Linked DNA regions of Rubinisphaera italica. The protein of the gene in region 1 binds, or shares a complex with, the protein of each later gene. Links are inferred from orthologs where the notes say so. Each region holds a gene or a part of one and is shown on either strand. Other genes may lie near its edges. The genes, in order: accD, accB and accC.

The links.
Region 2: the proteins of accD (region 1) and accB are in contact, whole or in part, in a solved structure (PDB 8UXZ), measured with the Escherichia coli proteins. The link is inferred for Rubinisphaera italica from one-to-one orthologs.
Region 3: the proteins of accD (region 1) and accC are in contact, whole or in part, in a solved structure (PDB 8UXZ), measured with the Escherichia coli proteins. The link is inferred for Rubinisphaera italica from one-to-one orthologs.

The regions. Positions count from the first base shown.
Region 1 is NZ_SJPG01000001.1:3,639,638-3,647,696, reverse strand. The notes cover bases 2,629-5,436. They hold accD (acetyl-CoA carboxylase, carboxyltransferase subunit beta), read right to left. Parts: upstream 4,555-5,436; coding sequence 3,703-4,554; downstream 2,629-3,702. Other genes in these bases: rpe (ribulose-phosphate 3-epimerase), read right to left, coding at 5,301-5,436; Pan54_RS13560 (histidine phosphatase family protein), read right to left, coding at 4,648-5,202; Pan54_RS13570 (serine/threonine protein kinase), read right to left, coding at 2,648-3,535. Outside these bases: Pan54_RS13585 (TatD family hydrolase), read right to left, coding at 1-204; Pan54_RS13580 (DUF167 domain-containing protein), read right to left, coding at 303-578; Pan54_RS13575 (ATP-dependent helicase), read right to left, coding at 581-2,554; more of rpe, read right to left, coding at 5,437-5,978; Pan54_RS13550 (PQQ-binding-like beta-propeller repeat protein), read right to left, coding at 6,071-7,387; Pan54_RS26575 (hypothetical protein), read left to right, coding at 7,386-7,511; ATP-dependent zinc metalloprotease FtsH, read right to left, coding at 7,580-8,059.
Region 2 is NZ_SJPG01000001.1:91,007-99,120, reverse strand. The notes cover bases 1-2,863. They hold accB (acetyl-CoA carboxylase biotin carboxyl carrier protein), read right to left. Parts: upstream 1,763-2,863; coding sequence 1,238-1,762; downstream 1-1,237. Other genes in these bases: Pan54_RS00355 (M24 family metallopeptidase), read right to left, coding at 1,908-2,863; accC (acetyl-CoA carboxylase biotin carboxylase subunit), read right to left, coding at 1-1,140. Outside these bases: more of Pan54_RS00355, read right to left, coding at 2,864-3,011; Pan54_RS00350 (nitroreductase family protein), read right to left, coding at 3,373-4,014; Pan54_RS00345 (hypothetical protein), read left to right, coding at 4,774-5,979; Pan54_RS00340 (M16 family metallopeptidase), read left to right, coding at 6,261-7,520; Pan54_RS00335 (hypothetical protein), read left to right, coding at 7,779-8,114. UniProt on the Escherichia coli protein: This protein is a component of the acetyl coenzyme A carboxylase complex; first, biotin carboxylase catalyzes the carboxylation of the carrier protein and then the transcarboxylase transfers the carboxyl group to form malonyl-CoA.
Region 3 is NZ_SJPG01000001.1:97,325-105,400, reverse strand. Bases 5,252-8,076 are described here. They hold accC (acetyl-CoA carboxylase biotin carboxylase subunit), read right to left. Parts: upstream 7,421-8,076; coding sequence 6,083-7,420; downstream 5,252-6,082. Other genes in these bases: accB (acetyl-CoA carboxylase biotin carboxyl carrier protein), read right to left, coding at 7,518-8,042; Pan54_RS00370 (6-phosphofructokinase), read right to left, coding at 5,252-5,887. Also shown: Pan54_RS00395 (glycoside hydrolase family 15 protein), read right to left, coding at 1-1,106; pyrE (orotate phosphoribosyltransferase), read right to left, coding at 1,193-1,750; Pan54_RS00385 (prenyltransferase/squalene oxidase repeat-containing protein), read left to right, coding at 1,912-2,943; Pan54_RS00380 (cytochrome C oxidase subunit IV family protein), read left to right, coding at 3,153-3,491; Pan54_RS00375 (carboxypeptidase-like regulatory domain-containing protein), read left to right, coding at 4,241-4,753; more of Pan54_RS00370, read right to left, coding at 4,856-5,251. UniProt on the Escherichia coli protein: This protein is a component of the acetyl coenzyme A carboxylase complex; first, biotin carboxylase catalyzes the carboxylation of the carrier protein and then the transcarboxylase transfers the carboxyl group to form malonyl-CoA.

The DNA.
Region 1 (8,059 bases):
ATGAATCCCGACGGCTGCACAAATACGTTCATGGTTTTCTGCTAACACAATCGAACCACGACTACTCTCCACTGTGGTTCCAATCGTAAGCACACCAACCAAGCCGTTTTCCTGACACGCAGTAAGCAACTGTTCCGTTTCAGCAGCCAGCGAAGGTTCGTCCAAATGAGCATGAGTGTCGAATAGTGGGGGAAGATTAGCCATGTGAGATCAATGTATTTTTGAAAGTTTCAGATGAAATGATAATAATTCTAACGTATCCGAATTGTGGTATCATGAGCATGTGCTTGTCGATCAGTATATCAGATCGAATTCAAAGCATCTTCAACCCGCTGCTTCAGTTGAGGATTATCAACTCCCTGTATTTCAATCACTTTGACAGGGGACGTCTCGCCACTAATCAGGGACATGGATTCGCGAGGAATGTTCAGTTTGGTGGCTATTAACTCAATCACGGATGCATTGGCCTTACCTTTTTCGGGTGGAGCTTTCACTTTGATTTTCAGTGCTTCTCCAAGCCAGCCGACAATTTGGTCGCGGGAAGAGGATGGCACAACTTTCAGATGAAGTCTTCCCATATTTATTCAGCCTCGACGGCTTCTTCGTTTTGTTTGTCGCTCCGCATTTCGAATAAAAATCGCGAAGGGACTGTCTTGCGGGGTTTGCCCCATTTTCTACGAGTTTCCGCAAATGTAAGCGTGAGGGATTCTTGAGCGCGAGTCACGCCGACATAGGCCAGACGACGTTCTTCTTCAATATCCTGACGGGTCCCTTCCACCGAACGTTTGTGGGGCAAGAGACCTTCTTCCATGCCGACGAGATACACTCGAGGGAATTCGAGACCTTTAGCGCTGTGAATCGTCAGGAGTTTAACCGCATTCTGATCGAGTTCTTTTTTCTTGTCAGTGCCAAATTCATCACGGTCGTTCAGGGCGATTTCATCCAGAAAACTCTGCAGACGCGGATTAGCGACGCGTCGTGTGTAGTCGTCTACAGAATCGGCCAATTGTTCGATCGACTCGAGACGCGTCTGCACCTGAGCTGGTTCTTTGTAGGAACGCTCCACTTCGGATTTGTATTTCAGTGACTCAATCAACTTGCGTAGACTTTGTCCGAGAGATTGATTGGTCGTGGCAAACATTGCCCGCCAGGTTTTGAGTTGTTCTTCAAACCTCAATACTGATTGACCGGCTCGTTCTGAAAGTTCCCCGGATGCGATTGCATTACGTGTCGCTTCAAAGAAGGGAGAGCCTTCGATGATCGAACGTTTCATGATTTTTTCAATCGTCGTCGTGCCGATGCTACGGGCAGGGGTGTTGATGATGCGCAGCAATGCGGATTCATCGCGAGGCTGAGAGATGATCCGCATATAGGCCATCAAATCCCGGATTTCTTTGCGATCAAAAAAGGATTGGCTCCCCAAAATCACATAAGGGATTTGTCGTCGTCGCAATTCGGATTCAAAAGCTCGGGGTTGCTCGTTTGTTCGGAATAGGATTGCAAAATCAGAAGGTTGCCGATTTTTCTTGGCTATCATGTAGCTGATTTCCAAACCGATTCGCTCGGCTTCGGTCACTTCATCGGAAAACTTTTCGTAGCGAACTGGCTCGACTGCTTTCTTAGTGGATCGCAACACCTTGTGATGACGTTCACGATTGAAGCTGACCAGGCGGTTGGCAACATTCAGAATTTCATCCGTACAACGATAGTTGTCTTCGAGTCGAACGATTTTGGCAGTCGGGAAGTGCGATTGAAACGAGAGGATATGTTTGACCTCTGCTCCTCGCCACGCATAAATTGATTGATCGTCATCTCCGACCACGCACAAATTATTGTGAGATCGAACTAAAGCTTGAATCAAACGAAACTGTAGCTGATTTGTGTCCTGATATTCATCGATCTGGACATAATCAAATTTATCCTGCTGACGTTTCAGGGCATCGGGATGCTTGGCGAAGAGTTGGTCTGTCAACAGGAGTAGATCATCAAAGTCGACACTATTGCGAGCTCGGAGTCGATCACAATATTTTCGATAAGCCATCGAGGCGAGGAATTCCCGGTCATCGAGGGCGTGGTCACCTGCTGATTCCGGTTGAACGCCATTCGTTTTCCAACGGCTGAGAATCGCGAGCAGATCTCCCGGCTTGAGAGTCGATTCCTGAACTCGGATACTTCGTAACACTTCACGCGCGAGCGATTCCTGATCGCCCCGATCAATGATGGTGAAGTTTTTTCGATAGCCGAGGACTTCAATTTCGTCCCGGAGTATTTTCACACACAAAGAGTGAAATGTGGAGATTAACGGTTTCACTTTGCGGCGACCAATCAATTCCCGGATACGTTCAGCCATTTCCTTGGCGGCTTTGTTGGTGAAAGTGACTGAAAGGATGCGATCGGCTGCCGTTCCGCGGTTAATTAAAAGAGCCATGCGGGTTGTGATCACACGTGTCTTCCCAGTCCCGGCTCCAGCCAGAACCAGGAGAGGCCCTTCAACCGTCGTTGCCGCATCCCGTTGCGAGGGATTCAACGAAGCTGTCAATTCACGAGGAGTCATTTTGGGGCCAGGGCTTTTGGTCAAGGGGCAAGGGGTGAAAAGTTATAGGGTCAACCTACTTCCTGGACTCAGGACCATAGACCCTCGACCATTTCACTTTGGTGTTGCGGGGCGTTTGCGGACGAGGTTGCGGAAGGCGATTGTCATTTCGCGCACGGATTGCCAGCGTTCGTCGGGATTTTTTTCGAGCCCGCGTTCAATGACCTGTGCCACAGGTTCCGGGATTCCGGGTGAGGTTTCCCGGATATTTTTTGGGGGCTGATTCATATTCTTAACGATGGTCTGCAAGTTTCGTCCCTGAGCGTATGGCAGTTGATTCGAGAAAATCTGATAGCAGGTCACCGCATAGGAATAGACATCGATTCGCTGATCGGTTCGTTGCCGTCGAACAAGTTCAGGAGCCATGTAGTCGGCTGTTCCCGTTCGGTTGCCCGGTGCCTGGAATGGAGGCGTATTCGGGACCGCTAAACCGAAGTCGATCAGTTTAATCCGGCCAGTGGTTGTCGTCAGGATATTTTTCGGGCAGAAATCGCGATGAATCCAGCCCTGCTCGTGAAAGTATTGCAGAGCTTCTCCCATCGTAATGATCCATTTCATTCGATGTTTCAACAGGGTTTCGTTCTGCAGTTCAATCAGCTGCTGTAAGCCGTAACCGTCGATGTATTCCATCACAATGAACGGTTCGTCTTCGGTACTCAGACCGAATTCGTAGGTTTTAACGATGTTAGGATGTTCGAGTGATTTGCCCACCACACCTTCTTCTGGACGATTCAAGCCGGGAAAGCGGGCGTTCATTTTCGCGAGGGCTTCGCGGTCGATCAATTTCAAGGCAACAAATTGCTGGTTCTGGCGATCGTTCGCCTTCCAGACTTTGGACATTGTGCCCAGTCCCATTTGGGAAATTCGCTCAAATCGTGTCTTTAGATTCACACGATCGACTTTGGGTTGATTTCGCTGAAAGAGGTTTTTAATCAATTGCATTTTGACTTCCATGCCGGTTGAGGCTAACCCACACGCTCGAGTTTTTAATTGGTTCAAGCTTATTGAAAAAACGGCAGTTCTTTATTTAACCGCCAAGACGCCAAAGTAGCCAGCAAATTGGATCAAGTTATTTTCGACTCTGATTTTCAGGTAATTATTTCGTTTCATCAGACCTTGGCTGGAGCAATTTCGAAGTAGTCGATGAATGCGGCTAATTCGGAACGTAAGTCTTTACGGTGGATGATCCGGTCGACGAAGCCGTGTTCCATCAAAAATTCACTGGTCTGGAACCCTTCAGGCAGTGGTGCTTTGACAGTCGCGACAATGACTCGTGGGCCCGCAAAACCAATCATCGCTTTTTCTTCAGCAACAACAATATCTCCCAGAGATGCGAAGCTGGCGGCGACACCTCCCATTGTTGGGTTTGTCAGGACAGAGATAAAAAAACCGCCTTCTTCATTGTATTTTCCCAGTGCTGCGGAGACTTTGGCCATTTGCATCAGGGATAAAATTCCCTCATGCATACGGGCACCACCTCCAGAACCGCTGACGATAATCAATGGTAGTCGAAGTTCGGTCGCTTTTTCAGTCGCCCGAGTCAGTTTTTCTCCCACAACAGATCCCATACTACCCATGATGAAATCGGGATCTGTCACAGCAATCACTACAGGACGCCCACGCAGGTAACCACGCCCGGCTATACAGGCATCGACCATGCCGGTCTTTTTTTGTTCGGATTTCAGTCGGTCTTTGTAGGGACGGGAATCGACAAAGCCGAGCGGGTCGACCGAGTGCATCTCGGTCATCCACTCCTCAAAACTGCCGACATCGAGCAGTTGTTCGAGTCGGGCTCGTGCTCCGACTTTGAAGTGATGATCGCATTCAGGACAGATACCAAGTAATCGATCGACCTGTTTACGGAAAACCGTGGCCTGACATTCAGGACATTTCAGCCACAATCCCTCAGGAACGCCTCGTTTCGCAGGACGGTCATTTGAATTCGGCTCTTCGTCAGTCATCGAAATACTTTGGTTGCTTGAGGGTTGATTGTTTAGGGTTGAGTGTTTTCTTAATTACACCAATCTTACACTGGCCACACATCTCTGGGCATTCTAAGCTCGGTGCAGTTTCTGCAGTTTGCAGCGTTTAATGTCCTGAGGCTGATGATGCAGGCAGACCTTTCGGCCTTCGACATTACAGGCGATTAAAGTCGCCAGCGGTTCAGGGGCGACAATAAGAATGTGTTTATCTTTCCGCCCATATTGTTTCATTAACTTGATGACACGTTTCACTGCTGCTTCAATTGGTTCGGCATTGGGAATGGCGACTTCCAGAGGCGCATCTTCCCAGTGACGGTAAACAGTTGGGTATTTGCGCTTCACTTCATCGACTTCTAAACCTTCCCAGATTCCCTGGCTGACATTCCGTAAAAGTTCAGAGGACTTAAAAGGGACATCCAGTTTTTCGGAGATGATTTCAGCAGTGCTATGAGAAGGTTCGTTAGGGCCTGAAAGAATCAGATCGATTTCCTGATCTGCCAGCGACTCGATCAAGGTTTCAACTTCTCGAAATCCACCCTCATTGAGAGGCAGGTTCAAAGAGCCTTGAACTCTGTGCTGGGAATCGTAATCGGTTTGTCCGGGACGAACCAGAAAGATTTTGCACATACACCAACCGTGAATTAGCGAAATAATTGCCTGGAACCTCTTCGTTCCTGACGGATACATTCAAATGCAATTTTGCATCGGAATCCAAACGGCACAGTCTATCGAGTTTTGATATTGATTTCAGCTAATAAACCCGAAACCGCCTCAGAATAATCGTCCTTATCGAAGATCGAACTTCCACAGACGAATAAATTTGCCCCATGCTGTGCACATTCCCCTATTGTGTCCAATGCGACGCCACCGTCAATAGAGAGAAACTGATCGTCTCGCAGTAACTCTTTGATGGCAGAGAGTTTATCTAATGCTACTGGCATGAATTTCTGTCCCCCAAAACCCGGATTTACGCTCATCACGAGCACCAGATCACAGGCTGAGATCCAAGGCTTGATTGCCTCGACAGGTGTATCGGGGTTTAGAACGAGGCCCGGAGAACACCCTGACGCTCGAATTTTTTCCAGCAATTCTCCCGGTTCAGGAACGGCTTCGATGTGAATGGTGATTGCATCGCATCCGGCGTTTACATAGTCCTGATAGTATTTTTCAGGATCGCTGATCATCAGATGAGCATCGAATGGTAAGTCGGTACATTTGCGAATCTTCTCAATGACGAGTGCTCCATAGGAGAGATTCGGAACGAAATGTCCATCCATCACATCCATGTGGAGCAGGGGGGCATTCGCTGCTTCGAGCCGAGCGATATCTGTATGCAAATTGGCAAAATCACACTTCAGCATTGAAGGGGCAATTAAAGGACGCTTACCCAGCAGAGATTTCATCCGAGCGTTCATTTTGAAAATCTTTATGAGAGCCGATAAAAAAGGAGCCGCACGCAAAAAAATGTGTGCGGCTGCGGATTTCTGTCAAATAATTACTTCTTGAGCTGATAGCACATCAGGCGATCCTGCTCACGCAGATAAAGTTTGCCATCGACAACCACGGGATGCGCCCAGCTTTTATCTTCCTGATAAACCGGCACAAACGTATTGACCACTTTGTAGTCAGTGGGAGTCGCTTCGATGATGGCCACAAGACCATCCTGATAGCGAAAAATGATTTTGCCATCAACATACAGAATAGCCGCTGAGCCTTTGCCTTCTCCGCGAAGCCCATCGCCACCCCAGACGATTTCTCCCGTATCGAACTTCAGGCAGGTTGGGAAGCCCTGGTTTTGATTGTGGCCGCCGAATAAATAACCATCCTGCAAAACCATTCCTCCGTGATGATTGTTGAATGTCCGTTTTTCAAGCCAGTAGACAGGATCCGCTGACACGCCGTCTCCATCCTTTTTCAAGTGGAGCAATACAGAACCACCACCACCGTAACTTGAGGTGGCAAACACGTAGTCACCTTGAGCAATTGAAGTCGGAATGTTGGCAACCTCGTTTGCGACCTGATTGTAACCCCAGAGAAATTTACCGTCTGAAGCCCGAACTCCAACAACGCCCCGCCCGATCAACTGCACGTATTGTTTGACGCCCGCTCCGTTAGAAACAACAATTGAAGAATAGCCAGCTCCATCTTTCCCTTCGGTTTTTTCCAACTCTGGTTCCGTAAATTCAGGGACAGCGGATCGCCAGACTTCGGAGCCGTCTTTTTTGTTCAGACAGACAATCATCGCTTCGTCACCACCGGGAGTGCAAAGGACATGATCACCATCGACCAATGGAGATTCTGAATATCCCCAGCCGGACATCATCTTGCCGTTCCATTCTGATTTAAAGTCTTTTTCCCAGACTTTCTTACCGGTATTGGCATCCAGACAGGCAATTTTTCCAGAAGAAGCCACAACATACAGTTTGCCATTGTCGTAAGTTGGAGTGCAGCGGGAACCGGGATAACTGTGTTCTGGATTTCCTTCGGTCAGAAAGGTTGTCCACATGATTGATCCTGTTGAGGCATCGGCTGCGATGACAGCTTGTCCATCTCCTTCGCCACCATCCACATTCCCGGTTGTGTAAAGTATCCCATCGACAATCGAGACACTGGCGTAACCACGCCCGAAACCTTCCGCATTAAAAACCAATTCAGGGCCATCATCGTCCCAGCTCCAGTCGAGATTAGTTTCCCCAGATTTGTCATCGTTGTTAGCCCCTCTCCAGCGTGGCCAATCTTCTGCCATTGCGGAAGCATCGATCAGACTGATGGCAACCATTGCAGTCAGTGAAAGACTGAGGAGTTGATTCATGGTGGGAGTTCCTTTGAACAATGAAATATTTGAGGTGGGTGGCAGTTCAGGAGTTATTCAAATTGATGCCAATCCCGATGCTGATTTAGAGCATGGTCAGACGGCATCGATTTCGCGAGCTTAATACGAATGTGCACGATAGCTGATTCTCTGCTGTTTCTCAATTCTGATGAGTCTAAACCCCGTTGCACATTATTCCTGAGTTTTGTCCGGCTTCTCGGTATCTGAAGGCGTTTCTTCTGACTCTTCTTTTTCTTGATGCTCCAGCGCCATTTCTTGCCCATGATTGATTGCCGGGTCGGTATGAGCGCTGGAGGGGATTTTTGGGCCATTTTCATATTGATTGAGTATGGATTCGAGATGCTTAGAGTCCATGACTTCCATTTCAATCAGGTCTCGTGTCATATGTTCCAGAATGTCCTTGTGCGTTTCCAACATACCAGTCACTTCTGCCAGGCAGGTATCGATAATCGATTTGACTTCCTGATCGATCTCACGAAGGGTGTCCTGAGAATGTTCGTAATCGACACTGCTTCCACTGCCTGCTAAAAACGGAGAACGCCTGGCCGTGGAATAATTGACCGTTCCCATTTTCGCGCTCATGCCGAATTCTGTCACCATACGTCGTGACATATCGGAAGCTCTTTCGAGGTCATTTTGCGCGCCTGTTGA
Region 2 (8,114 bases), 3.5 Mb from region 1 along the record:
CGGGCTGATTACGTAACCTTCATGAACATGCGAATCGAAGCGTACGCCAAATCCTCCAGGGACACGCAATTTTGTGATCTTGCCTGGGCAACCGCGATAATCGTTTTCTGGATCTTCAGCATTGATGCGGACCTCAATCGCACATCCCTGCGACTTGATATTCCGCTGTTTTAACTTCAATTCTTCACCGGCTGCGACGCGAATCTGCTCTTTGATCAAGTCAATTCCCGTCACCATTTCACTGACGGGATGTTCAACCTGAATTCGGGCATTGACTTCAATAAAGTAGAATTGATGTTCTTTATCGACGATAAATTCCACGGTGCCTGCATTGTAGTAACCACAGGTTTTGATGAGCCGGACGGCTGATTTACAGATATCTTCCCGAACCGACTTCGGCAGATCCGGAGCCGGGCTTTCTTCGATCAGTTTCTGATGCTTTCTCTGTGTGGAACAATCTCGCTCCCAGAGATGGACACAGTTCCCGTGCTGATCGGCAAGTACCTGCACTTCGACGTGCCGGGGGCGTTCGATATACTTTTCGAGATACACTCCCGGATTATTAAATGCTTTTTCGGCTTCCTGACGAGCGGCACTGAACCCGGATTTGAGCGAGATTTCATTCATCGCCACCCGCATCCCTTTTCCGCCACCACCAGCTGTTGCCTTGATGAGTACGGGATAGCCGATTTTGCCGGCTACTTCGAGAGCGGTTTTTTCATCGGTGACTAGTCCGTCACTTCCGGGAACGACATTCACTTTGGCATCGGCTGCAATTTTTCGAGCAGAGACTTTGTCTCCAAGTTGTTCCATCGCGGAATGATGCGGCCCGATAAATTCGATGCTGCATTCCCGACAGACTTCCGCAAAGTGAGCATTTTCAGCGAGAAACCCGTAGCCCGGATGAATTGCCTGCACATTTCCGATTTCTGCTGCTGAAATAATGCGATTGATCAACAGATAGCTATCACTGGCGGGAGCTTTGCCGATGCAATACGACTCGTCTGCGAGTGTGAGATAATGGGCCCCCCGATCCGCTTCGCTGTAAACAGCGACGGTCTCAATCCCCAATTCCCGACAGGCCCGCATGATTCGCAGGGCAATTTCGCCACGGTTTGCGATGAGTATTCGTTGAAACATAAAACAATCGTCTATCTGATGCAGTAGTCAACCAGATTTTACTGATGGAATTTGATAACCCAAACCGATGGATACGCATTTAGTATCCAACGAGTGGTTAGTTGGGCTTAACTTTAAAGAGTGCCTGGCCAAAATCGACAGCATCGCCATCTTTGGCCAGAATCTTTTCGACTGTCCCGCTGCATTCAGCCGGAATCTGGTTGAAAACTTTCATCGCTTCAACCAGACAAACAATGGATTCGGCTGACACCTGCGATCCGACTTTCACAAATGCAGGATCTTCAGGGCTCGGAGATGAGTAAAATGTCCCGACGGTTGGACTTTTGATTTCGATTAAACCGTCATCAACTGGAGCTGCAGTATCCCCCGATGCGGCTGGTGCACTTGATGCCTGAGCCGGGGCAGCGACCGGAGCCGCCATCGGAGGCATTGCAGTTGGCATCGCCTGCATTGGCATCGCGGTGACTTGTGGTCCCCGTCGCAGCCGCCACTGTTCGTCGCCGTTACGCAGGTTGACTTCAGTCACATCGTGAGCCTCCATCATCTCCATCAGCTCTTTCAACTGAGCCAGATCGATGGGGCCGTGAGTGGAATCTGGTTTTGGCTTGGATTTGTCGTTCATTTGCTTTCTGTCGCTCTTCGAGCCCTGAATGACATGTTAATCTTGCGTTTTGTAAAGATCCTGAGGATCAAGCCGAAAATATTCCTCGACTCAAAACCGCGTTATTGTCTTTGTAAATAATCGTAAACACGGACAGGATATGTCGCTACCCAACCGTATGAGCCTCGAGTTCACGAGACAATGAGGAGAGAACTTCGCAGCCACCTTTAGTAATTAACACATCGTCTTCGATGCGAATCCCTCCCCATCCTGGAAAATACAATCCTGGCTCGACGGTCACAACCATACCGGGCTTAAACACATCTTCCGATGTCGGACTCATCCGGACCGATTCATGAACCTGTAAACCAAATCCATGCCCCAACCCATGATTGAATTTCGCAGCCACACCATGATTTTCCATAACCTGGCGAGCGACTCGATCCACATCACTGGCCCTGACATCTGGCCCAATTGCCTGAATCGATTCTTCCAGGGCAGTTTTCACAACTTCATACATACGTTGAAGTTTGGACGAAATGCTACCTGTGACTATCATCCTCGTCAAGTCGCTGACATATCCTGTCGAAGTTCGAGCCCCCCAGTCGACCAGCATGAACGGAGATTCTTCGCAGCGAGTTAAGCCTGGACGAGCATGAGGCAGAGCGGCTCGCTCGCCAACAGCAGTAATGATTTCAAACCCGGCTCCAATGGCTCCGAACCGACGCATACCTTCTTCAAGTGTAAATGCTGCTTGAAGTTCGGTCATTTCGAGCATCAGACTCGACTTGAGAAATTCAAAGCCCTTTTCGGCCTGACGAACCGCTTCTCGGACTTGTTTGATCTCGTCAGCATCTTTGACTGCTCGGAGTGGTTCGACGAGCCCTTTGACAGGAATCAGGTCAGGTGTTTCCACCGCCTCGACCAACTGACCGGCTGCATCGTAGCTGATCGCAGTGGATTCGAACCCGCAAATGGGTTCTTTGGTCGCCTTGAGCACTTCGGCTGTCGTTTGCAGTAATGTTTTGTTAACCGGTCGAATTTCAGCCTGGATTCCTGGGCATTCCTCGGAGATCTGAGTCGTATAGCGACCATCACTGATCAGGATTTCGAAATCTTTGCCGATCAGAAACCAGCTACTGTCCCCGGAAAATCCGGTCAGATAGCTGACGTTGGTTTCATTACAGACCAGAAACGCGGGTAATTTTTCTTTTTTGAGAACCCGCTTGAGTTTCTCTCGCCGGGCTGAATATCGATTTTGCGGAATCATAGATGCTCCTCATGTTGCACAGCGAGAAGATACAAAACAGTAATGAACGCGAATCCCAACACGAACTAATTTTCGTTCAACATTCATTTTCTTTTAACGTGTCATTAACTTTCCGCAAGCCTGTTCTAGAGCAGATTCAAAAATTACCTGCTGTGTCCTGCAGGAGCAGGACACAGGGTATAAGGACATATGGTGTCCATGCGACTGCAGATACCATTTGAAAATGATCTATTATTTTAATGTCATTTACTCAAAGTGTAATGGGTGGCAGGGGTCGAACGAAGTGATGCCCCAGAAATTTCAACGTCCTGGGGGCTTCGCTGCGTTCCGATCCCAGACACTCAGATATTTGAATTAGCAATCAACTCAAATGAACTCGTTTCACCCAGCCTGTAAGCGGCCCCCTTTTATCGCGGAGTTTACTTGTGGCAATTGTCCCCGATTGAACATCCTGTGGTGAAAAGAAGAGAGAACCAAGCAGAATTTCCTGAGTCGGAATCCCCAGCCGGTCAAAAACTTCCGGGGAACGCAGCACGCCACCACTCGACCAATAATTGCGAATCCCATTCGCAGTCGCTGCCAGGAGTAGATTTTGGACTGCAGCCGAAGCGGCAGCCAGGTGTTCCATGTTTTCAAGGGATGCCTCAAAGAGAATTTTCTCTGGCAGTTCCGTCTGGGGCGGATTGGGCAACCAGGTCACCTGCACCATGCAGTCGGCAGTCGCGAGCATCCGCATCACATTGCTGCTGTCTTTTTCCATCAATTCTTCACGCAACTGACGGCATGCCGAATCATCGAGCACATAAAACCGCCAGGGCATCAGAGCCTTCAGTTCCGAGTCCTGCAGATGAACATCATTGGCAGGTCGATGAAAGGGTGCCCAAGCCGCCAGTTCCAGAATTTCATTGGCCAGCGATTTTCCGGAAGCAGGCAATGGCTCTTCTGCCAATACTTTTTCTGTACAACGTGCATGGACAATTCTGGCAAAAAGTTCAGAGGACATACGGCAACTTTAATATTCTAAAGAGTGGAGATCCCGTTGAATTCAAGGTGTCACCAACGGGTGGAGGTGAATCAGATTCCTGTTTAGTGCTCCATTCCAACTAAAAATCAGGATGTCACTGGCTTTGCCAGTGTATTTAATATTTGGGACAATCCGTTAATACTGACAATCCAGCATGCACCTGTGAAGAAACTACGACCAAATGGCATTAAAGGTTTTATTCTAAGCCAATTCAGCGTAACATATCCATGGGCATTAATGCCTGATTCCTGTCTTCGGTTATGTTCCTAACCACGTGATATCAGTTTGGTTGATACGATTCATCACTTCCAGTGATCCTTGAGTTCTGTTTTTGAACAAGGTTTCGTTCCAATTTCGCACTCTCTTGTGTCGATCAGGAGAAGCGTTCGACAACAGATTTGGGGTATTGAACTGGAATTGCCCATCGAATTTCCCCTATAACCGTTACAAGAGGTCAGGACAATCGACAGAGAGGCCATCAGTTTCATCCGAGATCGGATTCCCAAGCTATTCTCTTGGCATAGGGTCTCCGGTTCACCATAATTAAAGGCGCGACTGGCAAAAAATGAATTCTGATGCCATGATCTCTAGTGGCGTTCGTTACCAACAGTCTGCTCCATCACGTTTTAATTCTCGATATCAAGTACCGACAGCATTATGATTTTCAGACTTCTTGAACGTTTCGAGCAGACGGGCATCTCTCCTCGAGTTGAGAATGCATTGGTGACTTGCGTACCCATGCGAACGGAATCCCGATTTACGATCAGCCTGTTTGCACTGGCTTTCTGTTTAATTTCAAGCCTGCTGGTTCAAGCAACGCCCGCTTATGCTCAGGGCGACGGAGAACTCATAAAGGAAGCCGACCTCGATTTCCTCAAGCGCAAAAAATTCGAGTACACTAAAGCGCTCGGCACAACCAATATCACTCAGGCAGATATCGCACTACTGACGGAATACAATCGAATTCAAATCTTGCAGATGAGTCTGAAAAGCCAGCTTCGGCAACTTTCTAAAATCCGTGAACAACTCAAACGCGATCTCAACCTGCTGGCCAAGCCTCCTGCTCGATCCGTACTCCTGCCATTGATCATAAAGCACTGCGAACAATTGAACGAACAGCCGCTTCCCGTGCGTTTGAATGCCTGTTTGCTGATTACCGAGTTAAATGAAGAACCGCCAAATATTCCCAAGCAGATCCCAGCAACTCCGTTTACAGGAATCGCCGACCCACTGATTGCGATCATCTCGGAAAAAAATCAAAGTGAAGCTCTCAAAATTATTGCAACCAACGGTTTGATGAGATTGTGCCAGGATGGTTCGCCCAAAGTCGATATTCGTAGTCGAATTGCCGATGCTTTGATTGCGCAACTCAAACAACCTAATCTCAATGAATGGTACAAGCGATCTCTGGTCGAAGCGGTTTCACAAACTTCGGTTTTATTTGATAAAACACGTACGCCTTATATTGTGCAGACACTCGCCGAGATTCTGATTAACCCTATGGAACCCTGGACGGTTCGTGCCGAAGCTGCCAGCGGACTGGGACGGACAGAAATGAATCGGGAAATTAATCTCACCCTGATTAATTATGAAATTGTCCGTTTCGCCTATGAAATGGGTCAGCAGTATAATGCGAAACCGAATGCCCCCCATTGGAGACTTTGTGCATTCCGAATATACACGGCATATCAGCCTGAGTTTTCTAATTCGACAGCATTACTGACTCGTGTGAAAAGTGCTCCATTCACCGCATATCGAGCAGAGATTCAAGGAGCGTATGATGTTGTTCTCCCGTTAGCGAATGGGATTCTGAAACTTCCCCCCCCGCCGGGAGCTAAGCCTGTCCCTCCCAAAGTCTTGTCCGACCTCAAAGCATGGCTCGATGCCAATACTCCCGAGAACGATATCATCGGACCCAATACAAAACCGCTGAAAAACCCTTAATAACGAAAAAATTCGTGTCCTGTCGAGCATTAATTGTCGTTTGATGTGTTCCACTGCTGGCTTACTCAGCATTGAATAATCCGATGGGTGGCTGAGGTCGAAGCACTGCGAAGCCCCCAGACTTGTTTCGACTCCGCTTGCTGCAATTCCCCCCGGATTCGACACTCTCTTCCTGCCAGAGTTCCCTCTCAAATTGCCAGTTCCTATAATAGAGTGATACACCGATTCGGAACTCTTGCGCTGCTTTTATAAAGCAGACTTCAGCAAAATTGAAAGACACTATGTCGCATCAGCAAATTCATCAATACGAAATGTCGAACGGGATGACCTTGTTGATTGAGCATTTGCCAGCTGTCCGCTCGGCTGCCGTCACGCTCACCTTTCCAGCCGGAACCTCCCACGAACCAGCCGGAAAAAATGGAACGGCTGCACTCCTGAGCGAATTGATGCTCCGGGGGGCGGGTGATTTGGATTCCCGACAATTATCGATTGCTTTCGACAATCTCGGCGTCCAGTATTCAGTTTCTCCGGGCTGGTTTCATGTAACGATCTCCGCTGCGACCATCGCCGAGCGACTGCCCGAAGCACTGGAATTGATCGCCAAAGTGTTACTCGAACCACGGATGGAAGCCAATCATTTCGACATGTGCAAGGTTGGTCGAGAACAGGCTTTGCGATCGATCGAAGATGAGCCCCGTCAAAAACTGATGATCGAACTTCGCCGCCGTTGCTATCCACCACCATGGAATCGTCCGCTCGAAGGGACGATGGAGCATCTCGATACAATCACACTCGAAAATGTGACCGACCATTATCGTCGCTGCTGCGTGCCCGAAGGAGCCATTCTCGGAATCGCCGGCTATGTCGACCCGCAAACCACGCGTGCTCTCTGCGAACAACTCTTCGGCGGCTGGCAGGGCATCGCGCCGAAGCCGCTGACGGAAATTGAACCGAAAGTTCATCAGGGACATTTGAAGCACGATTCCACTCAAACCAACATTGGCATCGCCTACCCGGCTGTGCCCTATAATCATCCCGATTACTACAGCGGCTGGGCTGCTGTCGGCATCCTCAGTGGCGGAATGAGTTCCCGGCTCTTCACCAAAGTCCGCGAAGAACGCGGCCTTTGCTATGCCATCGGAGCCTCACTCAACACATTGAAAGAGCGTGCCCGAGTTCTGTGCTACGCTGGCACAACCAACGAACGTGCCCAGGAAACGCTTGATGTCACGCTTCAAGAACTGAAAAACTTCGGGCTCGATATCACCGAAAATGAACTGCAACGCTGTAAGGCTCGTGCAAAATCATCATTGATCATGCAGGAAGAATCGACCATGGCTCGCGCCGGTTCGATGGTGCGGGACTGGTTCCATCTGGGCGAAATCAAAACGCTCGATGAAGTCCGCCAGAAAGTCGATTCACTCACCATCGACGACCTGACCCGCTACGCCGAAGAACACTCCGCCGAAAAATTCCAGGTCCTCACCATCGGCCCCGAACCCCTCGATGTCCAGGGCGAAGTCGACATCAGCGAGCTGTAAGCTTTCCAGGGGTGGCTGGGGTCGTAGCGAAGCGGAGCCCCCAGAGGGGCAACTAATCTGGGGCTCACTATGTTCGACCCCAGCCAACCTGTCACCTGTTTGAGCTGAGAAATATCGTTCGAGTGAACAAAATCCCCCATTCGGGATTCAAGAACCAGACTCGGTTGTGATATTATCTACCCAAAGATTTTCCATTTGCAGACGCTGGCTCGAATGACGTTCTTCAGATCGTTCGGCCTGATATCAAGGATGAACACGATGAGATTATATAGCCTGATGGCTGGAGTGTTAGTTATTGCAGGTGCTGGTTCCAGTCCGACATTACTGGCTCAGTCGTACTCGTTACGTGAACCGCTTGCCGATACACGAACCCTGCAAGTGACTGCCCAGGTGCAGGGACAGGGAACTCTCAAAACCCCAACACAGGAGAAGAAAGACCTCGATCTGCCTCTCGAAGTGCAGGCTTCTCTCACCTTCTACGAACGTCGGCTCCCCTCAGCCGGGCGGGATGAGCGTGCCTGGCGATCCTTCCGACTTTACGACAACGCCCGCTCAAACATCAAAGTCAAAAATCAAGTGACCAACCTGACGCTC
Region 3 (8,076 bases), 3.5 Mb from region 1 along the record:
TCATTCTTATCACCGGAATGATGATAGCGTTTGGCATAAATGACGGAGAGAATCGAGTCAAAAATGCACCACTGGGCCTCTTCTCCCGGCTTGAGAAGTGCATCCCGAACTTCCTGATTGTCACTGAAATCATCGGTGCGCTGCTCAGGTGAGAGCATATCTTTATAGTCCGCACACCAGTAAGAATCGCCCACATAGCGACGGATGCCGAAATCGCCCTGTAAATGTTCCTGAATATCAGCAATGATTTTATCCGCCATTTCATAATTGACAATTTGCAACGGCTCAATCAGAAAGAGCAGGGCGGCATCGTACTTGCGGTTTTTAAGAGGATCTTCCTGAATGCATTCAGCAGGCAAAATTGAATACAGCGCATTTCGTCCGCGGGTAATCGCATCTTCCAGAATGTCAATTCGCTCACAGGCGATCTGATGCTCCTGAAACAGATCGGCTCGTTCGTCATAAAATCGACTGAACTCGAGCAGGCCAGCAGTAGCAGTGCCGATGCTCGAAGCCGCGATTTTGCGGACTTCTTCCCAGTGACCGCTGTCTTCATCTTCCCAGAATTTCAGAGCGTGCAGGGTTTCCACGAACAGGATCATCAGGTCGATTTGATCCGAAGTGGGCTCGAAGGCCCGGTCGCAAGCGAGCCTGCTGAAGGCCCAGAGGAAATAGCCGAGAGCATCGTTTTGAGCGTGTGCCCAGTGTTGATCGATCTCTTCGAGTTGCTCGCCACGAATGCGGATGTGGGGGCGCTGCATCGGATCGTCGGGATCACTTTTTCCGGCAATCAGGTCGTCAAACCGATGTCGAGATTTGAGAAAATAGTCGGCCAGTGTCTGCAGGCTGCGCATTGCGGGTTCGACGCGTCCCGACGCATACAATCCCCAGGCAACCAGGACATTATCGCGCACCCAGCAATTGGAATAGCCGGTGTATTCGGTGTCATCCTGCAATGCCAAGGCAGCAGGGAAGAGACCATTTGAAAGGGCCTCGAAACGAAATGTGCCGGAATCGTTTAACAGCTTCTCCAGGTTCTGAAGATCTTCTGTAGTGTAGCTGTCTTTCAAAAACGGTTGAATACAGGCAGCTTGAGCAGTAAGCATTTTAACATCCTTGCAGTTGTCTGTAGATCAGGCTGTGCCTGACGAAATGCGAGCAAAATGTAAAGTCGAGCCGGTCGTCCTATGTCTTATAGATCTTCTGGTGGTTCCAGCCCGAAGTCCCGGATTGTTAAAAGAGTGCGATGAGGGATGTTTCGAGCGGCGAAGTTTGCAGCTCCTCCTTCGAGTCGATCGATAATTGCTGCGACCGCGACCACTTCACAACCGAAGTCCTGCACGCGATCGACGGCCAGCAATGCACTTCCACCCGTTGTGACGACATCTTCGACAATAGCGACTTTCATGCCGGGTTCCACGGGGCCTTCGACGAATTTCTGGGTGCCGTGACCTTTGGATTCTTTGCGGATCATGAATCCGACGACGTCCCTTTTCTGTTCGGCTGCAACAGTCAACATGCCGCCAACAATTGGATCGGCTCCGATCGACATGCCGCCGATGGCATCAAACTCGAATTCATCAAGGAGATCCCACAATCCCTGACTGACCAGCCGCAAACCCTCTGCATGCAGAGTGACCTGCTTGCCATCAAGGTAATATTTGGCTTTTCGGCCGGAAACGAGGGTGAAATCGCCGAATTTCAGGGCTCGTTCGCGGAGTAATTCGGCTAATCGGGTGGGATTGCTCATGGTTTGGATGCCTTGTCACGATTGGGAGCGGATTCAAAATTGGACCGAATAGATCATTCCCGTTAGAATTCTGATCGATCCAAAGCCGCTCCTCTGCTATACTGGTTACATACGGAAACATAGCAGATCATCCGCCGTTCCAAAAGTTGAGAGCCTTGCTCATGCAGATTTCTCGCCGACATGCACTAACTGGCTTGGGATTATTACTAGTCCCAAATATGCCAGTTTACGCTCGAAAACAGGACCCAAAAGTCAAACTGGCCGTTGGGCGTGCGCTCGATTATCTCGTACGGACTCAAAAACGGCAGGGTTATTGGGAAGCCAATGGTGGACAGTATCGTGTTGCCATGACGGCTCTGTCCGGTATGGCCCTGCTGTGTGAAGGTTCGACTACTAATCGGGGAAAATACGCCAAAACGGTCCGCTCAGCGGTCGATTATCTGGTTGATATGTCTCAGCCGAATGGTTTGATCGGTTATGAGAAAGACTATCACTACACATACGGCCATGGCTTTTCGATGTTGTTTCTCTCGCAGATACTTGGAGAAGAAGAAGGGGCAGAGCGTCGAAAGAACTTGCTGAGAGTGCTGAATAATTCCGTCAAGTTCAGTGGCTACGCCCAGACAACCCGCGGCGGCTGGGGATATGTCTCCGCCAAAGATGGTGGCGATTTTGATGAGGGCTCGACCTGTATCACCCAGGTTCAGGGCCTTCGTGCTTGCCGCAATGCGGGTATTCCGGTTGCGAAAGAAATTATCGATCGAGCCAAGCAATACATCAAAGACTGCACTACTCCGGAAGGGGGGGTGCAGTATTCAATTCGCGGTGGTGGAGCCCGTCCGCCAATTACAGCTGCAGCAGTCGCCGCCATGTACAGTGCCGGCGATTATGATGAATCTACCCATGTCGAGAAAATGCTCGAGTTCTGTAAGGAAAACATTTGGCCGAATGAAGGGGGAAGTTCCAATTACTTCGGTCACTGGCACTATACACACTATTACTATTCTCAGGTAATGTATCGGGATGAAACCGTGTGGCCGAAGTATTTTGAGGATATTTCCCGACAGATACTTCCGAAACAAAATGCGTCTGGCGCCTGGAAAGAAGGGCATATTGGCGATGTCTACACCACCGCCATCAATGCTACCATCCTGCAACTCGAAAACGGTTATGTACCAATTTACCAGCGATAGCAAGGTAGGACAGGCTTCCAGCCTGTCTCATTGGGATACCCTGAAATTTGAAATCAGTTGCACGATTTAATTGGAAATTACACAATATATTCATTGCTTTGACCCAATTGATTTCCAGGTTGTGTGCCACTGGCTTTGCCATTGCAAATCCAACTTTTTATTGGGTCAGATTACAAGACAAATCGCTCACCATCAGGCTTATAATTCCAATGCACGAGACTACAGAATCCCACCCCAATTACCTGATGATCTTCTTCTGCCTGTGCGGACTGACGCTGGCTTCGGTTGTGCTGGATCTGTTTTCCAGTCCTTCCTGGAAGATCACAATCGGTTCTCTCGTGATGCTGGTCGCAGCAGCGAAAGCGAGTTTAGTTATGCTGTTCTTCATGCATTTAAAGTTTGAGCGAAACTGGAAATACGCCCTTTTGATGCCGACCGTTATTCTCTCGATGGGATTGATCCTCGCGTTCCTGCCTGATATCGCGATGCATTACTATCCGCTTGATGTCCCACAGGTAACGGAGACTATTGGACAGAACGCACATTGAGCCAATCATGAGGTTGCTCAAAACACAAGCACGAAGCGCAAGCGAGTGTGTCAAGATCTTCAGGACACATTCGCTTGTGCTTCGTGCTTGTAAGTATTGTTAGAGTACGTCTCGACGCACCCTGCGGTTTCGTCCCTCGTTAAATGTCGTCTCATTCTGAAACCCAATTCCTGTTTCACACTGCTGGACAAGCCAGCGGTGGCACACATCAACGACATTAATCAGTAGACAGGGCCTCCTGTTTTTTCCGTGTTAACCCTGAAAACGAATATAAAGGTGCAACCTCAAAACGTGTCAGCGAGGGAACGGTGTTCGATTTACAATCCCGTTCAGCTCTGATGTTCGATACGTCATGTCATTGCATGCAAGAAGTTGAGGACATCGGTAACGAGATAAAATCAAACCCACCCGGGTCATGACTGACTCGGCTCACCTGACTGATCATTGCCTTGTACTCAGAATCTTGATGTAACTTCTGCAATTCCTGCCTCTGGAAAAAACTTCAGTTGACTCATTATTGAGATTCCAGCAATATCCGCTCGCATTGATTAAAGACTTTGATCATGTTGTTCCTGACAAGCTCTTCAGGATGAAGTTGCCCAGGAAATTGTGACGATGAGAATAAGGATGTTCAATTCGTCATTTTTATCTCACCCATTAAATGTATTGGTCAGCAAGAGGCTGCCCTCCTCGATTCACGACGAATCGAATTACACCAAACTACAGTACCTACCTTAAGGAACATGACAATGAAAACTCTTCTGACCGGATTCGCGTGTCTGAGCCTTGTGCTCGCTCCGATTTTCTCGACACAGGCAGAAGTCGCCCGGACGACGAAAACAAAATCAGCCGTCAGCGACATTGCTCTTTCTAACGGCGGAGCCTTGAATGGCAAAGCTGTCACCGGACAAGGCCAGGCCCTTAATGGTGCGAAAGTTTCCGTTCGCCGCAACAATGAAGTCGTTGCCACAACCGTGACCGATGCCGATGGCAAATTCACTGTTGCCGGTTTGGACACAGGCATCTACGAATTGCAGGCTGGCGAAGGCAAGGGTGTCGTTCGAGCCTGGGAAGGTTCCGTTGCTCCCCCAACTTCAAAAAGTAACGTGCTGATCGTCAGCGGTGCGACAACAACTCGTGCACAGTCTGGATTGTTTGTCGATCCTCTCGACACAATCACACTCGGACTCTCAATCACTGGTGTTGCACTCGGTGCCGCTGCTCTGTCTGAAGATAACGAAACGATTATCGTCAGCCCGTAATTCTGCACTTGCAGAAGTTTCAACACAAAAACAGCACTCGCCCAATGTTTGACGAGTGCTGTTTATTATTTTACGACTTGATCAAAATCGATTGACCAAGAATTACTTCAAGAACTCAGCCGCTTCGTCGAAGAAGGAATCTTCGAGTTCCCGCATTTGGTCGACAGCATCTTTCAACTCGACAGCGACAATCTGTGTTCCTCTCATGGCTACCATTTTGCCGAAGTCTTTCTTCAATGCCAGATGACCGGCGTGCACACCGAGACGGGTTCCCAGAACGCGATCAAACGCACTTGGTGTTCCACCGCGCTGCAGGTGGCCCAGTGTGACCGAACGGGTTTCGATCCCCATGCGGTTTTCAATCACTTTGGCAACGTGATCGCCAATTCCGCCCAGTTTGACATGACCAAATTCATCGACTTCCTGATCTTTTGTCACAAAGCCACCATCAGTGTTGAGCTTGGCTCCTTCACTGACAACGACGATGCCGTAATTTTTGCCTTCATCGCGTCGCTTCTGCAGAACGTCAATCATTTCCTTGATGTTGACTTCGCGTTCAGGAACCATGAAATAGTCGGCTCCGGAAGCAATTGCAGAATAACAGGCGATCCAGCCCGCATGTCGCCCCATCACTTCGACGACCAGAATACGACGATGTGATTCTGCAGTCGTTCGCAGACGATCGATCGCTTCCATCACGATGTTGATACAGGTATCAAAACCGAATGTCTGATCGGTTGCGCTCAAATCGTTATCGATCGTTTTGGGACATCCGATTACCGGCAGTCCCTTTTCGCTGTACAACTTGCTCGCTACACCGAGGGTGTCGTCTCCGCCGATTGCGACCAGTGCATCCAGACCAAGATTGCCAAATGTTTCGACGATTTGATCGATTTCCGTTGGATTCTTGAACGGGTTGGTTCGAGAGGAACCGAGAATCGTACCCCCTTTGTCGATGATCGGATCGGTAAACTTAGGAGTCAGTTCGATATGGTTTCCCGTAATCGCTCCCCGCCACCCTTCCAGTAGACCGATACTTTTTCCACCCGCATTATCAATAACTTTGACGACGCCGCGAATAACGGCATTCAAACCCGGGCAATCGCCACCACCAGTTAACAGACCGACTTTCATTACTTCAATTCCTTAGAGTTTTCGAGGGGTTGAATTTCTACAAGGTGCCCCGCGTCCGTCATGACTCGGGTTACTCACGTTTTTTTGCGATGTTTGCAATTCACTGGTCAATGATGAAGCGAACTGACCCATGACTGACTCGGCTCGCCTGACATGACGATTCAACAGTGAGCATAGTGAATTGCTGCTGAGATTTCAAAACGTCCGTTCCAGGAACGTGGTGTCGATTTTACCATCTTTAAACGCTGAGTGGGCGAGTACACGTCGGGCGAGGGGGATTGTCGTTTTCACACCTTCAATGACGAATTCGTCTAATGCCGAAAGAGCAGCTGCAATGGCCTCATCGCGAGTTTCTCGATGCACGATCAATTTGCCGATCATCGAATCATAATACGGGCTGATTACGTAACCTTCATGAACATGCGAATCGAAGCGTACGCCAAATCCTCCAGGGACACGCAATTTTGTGATCTTGCCTGGGCAACCGCGATAATCGTTTTCTGGATCTTCAGCATTGATGCGGACCTCAATCGCACATCCCTGCGACTTGATATTCCGCTGTTTTAACTTCAATTCTTCACCGGCTGCGACGCGAATCTGCTCTTTGATCAAGTCAATTCCCGTCACCATTTCACTGACGGGATGTTCAACCTGAATTCGGGCATTGACTTCAATAAAGTAGAATTGATGTTCTTTATCGACGATAAATTCCACGGTGCCTGCATTGTAGTAACCACAGGTTTTGATGAGCCGGACGGCTGATTTACAGATATCTTCCCGAACCGACTTCGGCAGATCCGGAGCCGGGCTTTCTTCGATCAGTTTCTGATGCTTTCTCTGTGTGGAACAATCTCGCTCCCAGAGATGGACACAGTTCCCGTGCTGATCGGCAAGTACCTGCACTTCGACGTGCCGGGGGCGTTCGATATACTTTTCGAGATACACTCCCGGATTATTAAATGCTTTTTCGGCTTCCTGACGAGCGGCACTGAACCCGGATTTGAGCGAGATTTCATTCATCGCCACCCGCATCCCTTTTCCGCCACCACCAGCTGTTGCCTTGATGAGTACGGGATAGCCGATTTTGCCGGCTACTTCGAGAGCGGTTTTTTCATCGGTGACTAGTCCGTCACTTCCGGGAACGACATTCACTTTGGCATCGGCTGCAATTTTTCGAGCAGAGACTTTGTCTCCAAGTTGTTCCATCGCGGAATGATGCGGCCCGATAAATTCGATGCTGCATTCCCGACAGACTTCCGCAAAGTGAGCATTTTCAGCGAGAAACCCGTAGCCCGGATGAATTGCCTGCACATTTCCGATTTCTGCTGCTGAAATAATGCGATTGATCAACAGATAGCTATCACTGGCGGGAGCTTTGCCGATGCAATACGACTCGTCTGCGAGTGTGAGATAATGGGCCCCCCGATCCGCTTCGCTGTAAACAGCGACGGTCTCAATCCCCAATTCCCGACAGGCCCGCATGATTCGCAGGGCAATTTCGCCACGGTTTGCGATGAGTATTCGTTGAAACATAAAACAATCGTCTATCTGATGCAGTAGTCAACCAGATTTTACTGATGGAATTTGATAACCCAAACCGATGGATACGCATTTAGTATCCAACGAGTGGTTAGTTGGGCTTAACTTTAAAGAGTGCCTGGCCAAAATCGACAGCATCGCCATCTTTGGCCAGAATCTTTTCGACTGTCCCGCTGCATTCAGCCGGAATCTGGTTGAAAACTTTCATCGCTTCAACCAGACAAACAATGGATTCGGCTGACACCTGCGATCCGACTTTCACAAATGCAGGATCTTCAGGGCTCGGAGATGAGTAAAATGTCCCGACGGTTGGACTTTTGATTTCGATTAAACCGTCATCAACTGGAGCTGCAGTATCCCCCGATGCGGCTGGTGCACTTGATGCCTGAGCCGGGGCAGCGACCGGAGCCGCCATCGGAGGCATTGCAGTTGGCATCGCCTGCATTGGCATCGCGGTGACTTGTGGTCCCCGTCGCAGCCGCCACTGTTCGTCGCCGTTACGCAGGTTGACTTCAGTCACATCGTGAGCCTCCATCATCTCCATCAGCTCTTTCAACTGAGCCAGATCGATGGGGCCGTGAGTGGAATCTGGTTTTGGCTTGGATTTGTCGTTCATTTGCTTTCTGTCGCTCTTCGAGCCCTGAATGACA